Linked DNA regions of Stappia indica. The protein of the gene in region 1 interacts with the protein of each later gene in a pairwise test. Links are inferred from orthologs where the notes say so. Each region holds a gene or a part of one and is shown on either strand. Other genes may lie near its edges. The genes, in order: trkA and ptsN.

Region 1 (3,294 bases):
TCGACTGATCGTCGATCCGCACCACCGGCATCACCACGGTCGTCGCCGCGGTCATGAAGGCTTCCTTGGCCTGCTTCGCCTCTTCCAGGCTGAAGGCCCGCTCCTCGAAAGTGAGGCCGTTGCGCTCGATCATGTCGAGCACGACCTGGCGGGTGATGCCCTTCAGGATGCCGCTTGCGGCCGGCCGCGTCACAAGACAGTTGTCCTTGGTGACGATCCAGGCATTGGTCGAGCCGCCTTCGGTCACCATGCCGTCGCCATCGACGAACCAGGCTTCCTTGGCACCGGCCTCTTTCGCCTTCTGCTTGGCCAAGACGTTCGGCAGCAGGCCGACGGTCTTGATGTCGACGCGCTCCCAGCGGTTCTCCGGTACGGAAATCACCGAGACGCCCTTTTCGGCCAGGGCAGCAGCCGCCGCCGGCTGAGACGAACGCGCCGTCACCACCAGTGCGGGCTCGACGGAGGCCGGCGGGAAGACGTGGTCGCGGCGCGACACGCCGCGCGTCACCTGCATGTAGACGAGGCCGTCGCGCACCTTGTTGCGGCGAACCACCTCGTGCAACACCTGCGACAGCGCCGCCCGGCCCATCGGCATGCGGATCAAGAGCTCGCCCAGCGACCGCTCGAGGCGGTCGAGATGGCGCCGCTCGTCGACGAGATGGCCGTGCCAGATCTCGCAGACCTCGTACACGCCATCGGCGAACTGGTAGCCCCGGTCCTCGATATGAATGGCGGCCTCCGCGTGCCGGACATAGCGTCCGTTCACATATGCGATGCGGCTCATGCTTCCTCCAGTCGATTGCGGAACGCGGCAGCCCGGCCGCGTATCAGAAGAATTCCAGGCTGACGCGGAACATCTGCTCCACCTGCCGCACCCGCTCCGCGATGGCGAAAAGCACGCAGCGGTCATGGGCGCGGATCACGGTCGAGCCGTCCGGCGTGATGACGGTCCCGTCGCGGAAGACTGCGCCGACGCGAATGCCGTCGGGCAGTTCGACCTCCCGCAAGGGCTTGCCGACAAGCGGCGAGGTTTCCAGCGCCTCGGCCTCGATGACCTCGGCCGCGCCGTTCTGCAGGGCATGGACGCCGCGGATACGGCCGCGCCGCACATGCTGCAGGATCTTGGAAATCGTCACTTGCCTCGGATTGACGAAGGCGTCAATGCCGAGCGCATGGGCAAAGGTCGGGTAGCTCGGATTGTTGAGCAGCGCCAGGTTGCGCTTGCAGCCGAGCTTCTTGGCCATGACGCAGGAGAGGATGTTGACCTCGTCCTCGTTGGTCAGCGCGATCAAGGTGTCCGCGTCCTGGATGTCGGCTTCCTTGAGGATGGTCTGGTCGAGCGCGCTGCCATGCAGGATCACGGCGCGCTTCAAGGTGTCGGCGATGCTGAGCGCGCGCTCGCGCGAATGCTCGATGATCTTGACCTTGGCGGCCGACTGGCGCTGCTCCAGCGTGCGCGCGACATAGTGGCCGATATTGCCGCCGCCCGCGATGACGACCCTTGTCGCCTCCGGCTCCTCATGGCCGAAGATCGCCAGCGTCCGCCGCACCTGGTCGCGCCGCGCGACCACATAGACGAGGTCGTCGACGAACAGCGTGTCAGAGCTCTTGGGAACAAAGAGATGATTGCCGCGAAAGACGCCGGTGACCACGGCGCCGAGATCGGGAAACAACTCCGTCAACTGGCGCAGCGGTGTGTTGACCACCGGGCAATCCTCCCGGCAGATCAGGCCGACCACCACCACCTGATCATCGGCAAAACGCACGGTCTCCACCGCGCCCGGCAGCGCAAGGCGGCGCAGCACCATCTCGCCCACCTCGATCTCCGGCGAGATGATCACGTCGATGGGCATGTTGTCCCGGGAGAAGAGGTCGCTCCAATGCGGCTTCAGATAGCTCTGCGCACGCACGCGCGCCACCTTGGTCGGCACCTTGAACAGGGAATGGGCCACCTGGCAGGCGACCATGTTGACCTCATCATAAAGCGTGACGGCGATCAGCATGTCGGCCTGGTCGGCACCGGCCTGCGCCAGCACGTCCGGATGCGCGCCATGACCGACGAAACCGCGCACGTCGAGCGTGTCGCGGATCGCGTTGATCAGCCGCGGCGAGGAATCGATGACGGAGACATCGTTCTGTTCGGCCGCAAGCTTCTCGGCAATGCCGTAGCCCACCTGGCCGGCGCCGCAAATCACCACTCTCATCGGATCGAAGTCCCTTCAAGGTGTCCGGTCAATCCGGAACCTACCACGTCGCAACGGCTATGAAAGACCAAGCGACTTCAGCTTCCGGTGCAGGGCGGAACGTTCCATGCCGACGAACTCCGCCGTGCGGGACACGTTGCCGCCGAACCGCTTGATCTGGGCCTGCAGATAGTCCCGCTCGAACATCTCGCGCGCATCCCGAAGCGGCAGCGCCATCAGATGCTCGCCGCCGCCATTGGTTGGCAGGCTCGGCACGTCCGCGCCGATCTCGCCCGGCAGCAGGTCGGCGGTGATCACCGCTTCCGGATCGCCGCGGGTGAGGATCATCAGCCGTTCGACGTTGTTGCGCAGCTGGCGCACGTTGCCCGGCCAGTCGTGTGCCTGCAGCACCGCCATCGCATCCTCGCCGATCTTGCGGATCGGCAGGCCGGACGCGGCCGAAATCTGCTCCATGAAGAAATGGACCAGGTCGGGAATGTCGTCGCGCCGCTCGGCCAGCGGCGGCACCTGCAGCGGCACCACGCCGAGCCGGTGGAACAGGTCCTCGCGGAAGCGCGCCTCGGAGATCTCGCCCTCCAGATTACGCGCACTCGACGACAGGATGCGGATGTCGACGTTCACCTTGCCGACGCCGCCGACGCGGGTGAAGGTCTGGTCGACCAGTACGCGCAGGATTTTGCCCTGGGTCTCGTAGGGCATGTCGGCAACTTCATCGATGTAGAGCGTGCCGCCATGGGCCTCTTCCATCGCGCCGACCTTGCGGATGCGCCCCTCGGTGTCCTCGATCCCGAAGAGCTCGTCCTCCATGCGATCCGGCGTGATCGTCGCCGCATTGATCACCACGAAGGGATTGCGCGCGCGCTGCGACATCGCGTGGATCGTGCGGGCGGTCAGCTCCTTGCCGGCGCCCGAGGGACCAATGATCAGCACCCGGCTGTTGGTCGGGGCAACGCGCTCGATCATGTGGCGCAGGTTGTTCATCGCGCTGCTGGCGCCCAGCAGCTCCGGCGCATCGCCGCTGCGCTGCCGCAGCTGCTTGATCTCGCGCTTGAGCGAGGATGCCTCCAGCGCCCGCTCGGTGATCAGCACC
Region 2 (3,037 bases), 3.1 Mb from region 1 along the record:
GCAGTTCGTTCTGCGCGTTGATCGAGAGCTGCACGATCGGATTGGCAAGCCATTCCCGGGTCTGGGCGATGAAGGCATCGTCGACGAGCGCCTTGATATCGGGTGCCGGTGGCTCGGCGGCCGCCTGTCCGCTCAAGGCGAGGGACGACAACAAGAAAATTCCCGCAAGGCGTCGCATTCGAAAGCTCCTGTCCACAATAGGATCATGCAAGGCTTCCGCTCTGCGGGTTAAGGGAACCTTTAGGTGGATCATTATTATTTTTATATAAGTGAAACAATGGCTTGCTGGGTTGCTTCCGAGAGGTCTTGCACTTTCCAAGTTGCATTGATTCGCAAGATCTGACCTTGCGACAGTTGCCAAGTCGTCCACAGGGCCGTGACTTGGCGGCAGGAGGCCCCGGCCTGCCGCTTCGTGCGCGGGGTCCCGATGGGCTGCGATCGGGTCGCCGAAGCGCTTTCTTGAACTCGCCGGCCGGTCTCGCCATATATGACGAGACGGAACCAGGTGTGTTCCGGCCGGATGCCGTCAGGGTCCGGCGTGTTGGACGTTTCGGTCGCGCCGGTCAGCCGGCGGACGGATCGTTTGGAATTGGGCCGCTTTGAAAAAGGGCTTGAAGCATATGACGCGCATGTCTGCGTTTTCCTCTCCCCTGCTTCTCGGCTTCGAGGATCTGGAACGGATGCTCGACAGGGTCAGCAAGGGCTCGAACGACGGCTATCCGCCGTACAATATCGAGCGGCTGCCCAAGACCGAGACGCGCGGCGAGATCATCCGCATCACCCTGGCGGTCGCCGGTTTCACCCGCGACCAGCTCGACGTCAGCGTCGAGGAGAGCCAACTCGTGATCCGCGGACGCCAGGAAGACGACAAGACGCGGCAGTTCCTGCATCGCGGCATCGCGGCCCGGCAGTTTCAAAGGGCCTTCGTTCTGGCGGAAGGGATCGAGATCCTCGGCGCGGAACTGAAGGACGGCCTGCTTTCCATCGATCTCATCCGCCCGGAACCCGAGCGTATCGTGCGCCGCATCGAGATCGACGCGCGGGACTGACCCCGCATTCGGCCTTGGGCGCACGGACCGGAGCGGTGGTGCGGCGACCTGCCGGCCACGCGAAAGGAGCGATGCCATGACGTGTGATGAACAGACTTTCACCATGAAGCCCGGCGAATTCCAGGCGCTCGGCACAGGGCAGATCGCCTATGTGAAGCCGATGACCTCGGACGACCTGACGACGCTGTTTCCGCAGGCGCCGCGCATGCGCCCGGGGTTGAACCTGTGGGTTCTGCTCAACGCGGACGGAACGCCGATCATGCTGTCCGACAGCCGCGAGACGGCGCTGGCCAATGCGGCCGAGCATCAGCTCGATACCGTGGCGCTGCACTGACGCGTCGAACGGTGCCATCCGCGCGCCGCGGTAGGGTGCAGGCCCTGCCCGGGCCCGTCTTCTGATCCCATGATGCGAAAGGCCCCGGTTCCGCCAAGGAACCGGGGCCTTTTCATATCCGGGCGACAGGCGCTTTCCCGGCCTCAGTTCCCGGCCTCAGGCCGCGTTGGAGGCGGCCGGCTGCGTCAGGATGGAATAGAGCGCATCGGCGTCGCTGGTGGCGCGCAGCTTGGCGACCGTTCCCGGATCGCGCATGCGCCGGGCGATGCGGGCGAGTGCCTTGAGGTGATCGGCGCCGGCGCCTTCCGGCGCGAGCAGGACGAACACCAGGTCGACCGGCTGGTCGTCCAGCGCATCGAAATCGATGGGACGCTCCAGACGGGCAAACAGGCCGACAAGCTTGTCCAGACGGACCAGCTTGCCATGCGGAATGGCGATGCCGTTGCCCACCCCGGTCGAGCCGAGGCGTTCGCGCTGCAACAGCGTGTCGAACACATCCCGTTCGGGCAGGCCGGTGACGGCCGCGGCCTTGGCGGCGAGTTCCTGGAGCGCTTGCTTCTTGCTGTTCGCTTTCAGGCTCGGAACGATCGCTTTCGATGTGATGAGATCGTTGAGATCCATAAGGCGACTCTTGGTTCGAGAAACGAAAAAGGCAACCGGCGCGCCGCCGCATTCCGCTCGGGGAACGCGGCGGGCCGGATTGCGTCGATGGTCTATCGGGCTGCGTTGTCCGGGTCGATCCACCCGTAATTGCCGTCAGGGCGGCGGTAGACGACGTTCACCGTCCCGCTGCCGGCATTGCGGAACACCACCACGGGCGCTTCCGCGAGATCGAGCTGCATGACCGCCATGCCGACGGTCATGGTCTTCACCTTGGCGGTGGTCTCTGCGACCACCAGCGGGGTGAAGTCTGCCGGGACCTCCTCGTCCTCCTCCATGGAAGCAAGGACGTAGGAAGTCGCCTCGAACACCTCGCGCCCGTTGGCGGCGCCATTGGCGTGATGATCCTTGAGCTTGCGCTTGTAGCGGCGCAGCCGCTTCTCGATCCGCTCTGCGGCGGCATCGAAGGCCTGGCGCGGATCCTGGCTGTCGCCCGACACCTGCAGGTCGATGCCGGTGTCGAGGTGGAGCAGGCATTCGGAGCGGAAACCGGATCCTTCGCGCCCGACCGTCACGTGGCCGGTATAGCCGCCGTCGAAATATTTCGAGATGGCTTCAGCGACGCGATCCTCGATATGCGTCCGCAAAGCATCGCCGACATCGACGTTCTTTCCCGATATCCGCAGTGTCATGAGAACCTCTTCTTGTTCTGGTCGTACCGACCCATGCCTGAATATGGCGTGATTCTCGCCAGTTTCATCATGGGCGACCCCACTGTGACAAACCGGGCTCCGAATTGATATCCGCAACCCGACCTATTGCATCCCGGTTCGGGGTCTTGCCTGCAGCACGGCGCCTTGCGGCGGTTCGTCTGCCGGCCGCCTCTCGCGCCCGGATCGCGTCCAAGACGCTGTCCTTGCGCGCGATACGACCATACGTGCCGTTCCCGGCACGCATGAGCGCGGGTCTATAAGCGTGCGGCTGCGTTAAGTCAAATGGAGTCCGGCTGGCGGTGCGGCGGCAGCGGTCGGAGCGAAGGCCTGCGGCCTCGCCA

What was found.
Region 2: the proteins of trkA (region 1) and ptsN interact in binary tests that used the Escherichia coli proteins (3 or more experiments, as listed by UniProt). The link is inferred for Stappia indica from one-to-one orthologs.

Annotation. Positions count from the first base shown.
Region 1 is NZ_CP046908.1:290,692-293,985, forward strand. Bases 17-2,992 are described here. They hold trkA (Trk system potassium transporter TrkA), read right to left. Parts: upstream 2,205-2,992; coding sequence 828-2,204; downstream 17-827. Other genes in these bases: GH266_RS01400 (D-amino-acid transaminase), read right to left, coding at 17-784; ntrX (nitrogen assimilation response regulator NtrX), read right to left, coding at 2,262-2,992. Outside these bases: more of GH266_RS01400, read right to left, coding at 1-16; more of ntrX, read right to left, coding at 2,993-3,294. UniProt on the Escherichia coli protein: Part of the constitutive potassium transport systems TrkG and TrkH. May regulate the transport activity of TrkG and TrkH systems. Binds to NAD(+) and NADH.
Region 2 is NZ_CP046908.1:3,385,312-3,388,348, forward strand. The notes cover bases 273-2,991. They hold ptsN (PTS IIA-like nitrogen regulatory protein PtsN), read right to left. Parts: upstream 2,005-2,991; coding sequence 1,540-2,004; downstream 273-1,539. Other genes in these bases: GH266_RS15885 (Hsp20 family protein), read left to right, coding at 621-1,049; GH266_RS15890 (BQ00720 family protein), read left to right, coding at 1,126-1,383; hpf (ribosome hibernation-promoting factor, HPF/YfiA family), read right to left, coding at 2,097-2,675. In the rest of the region: GH266_RS15880 (hypothetical protein), read right to left, coding at 1-154. UniProt on the Escherichia coli protein: Seems to have a role in regulating nitrogen assimilation.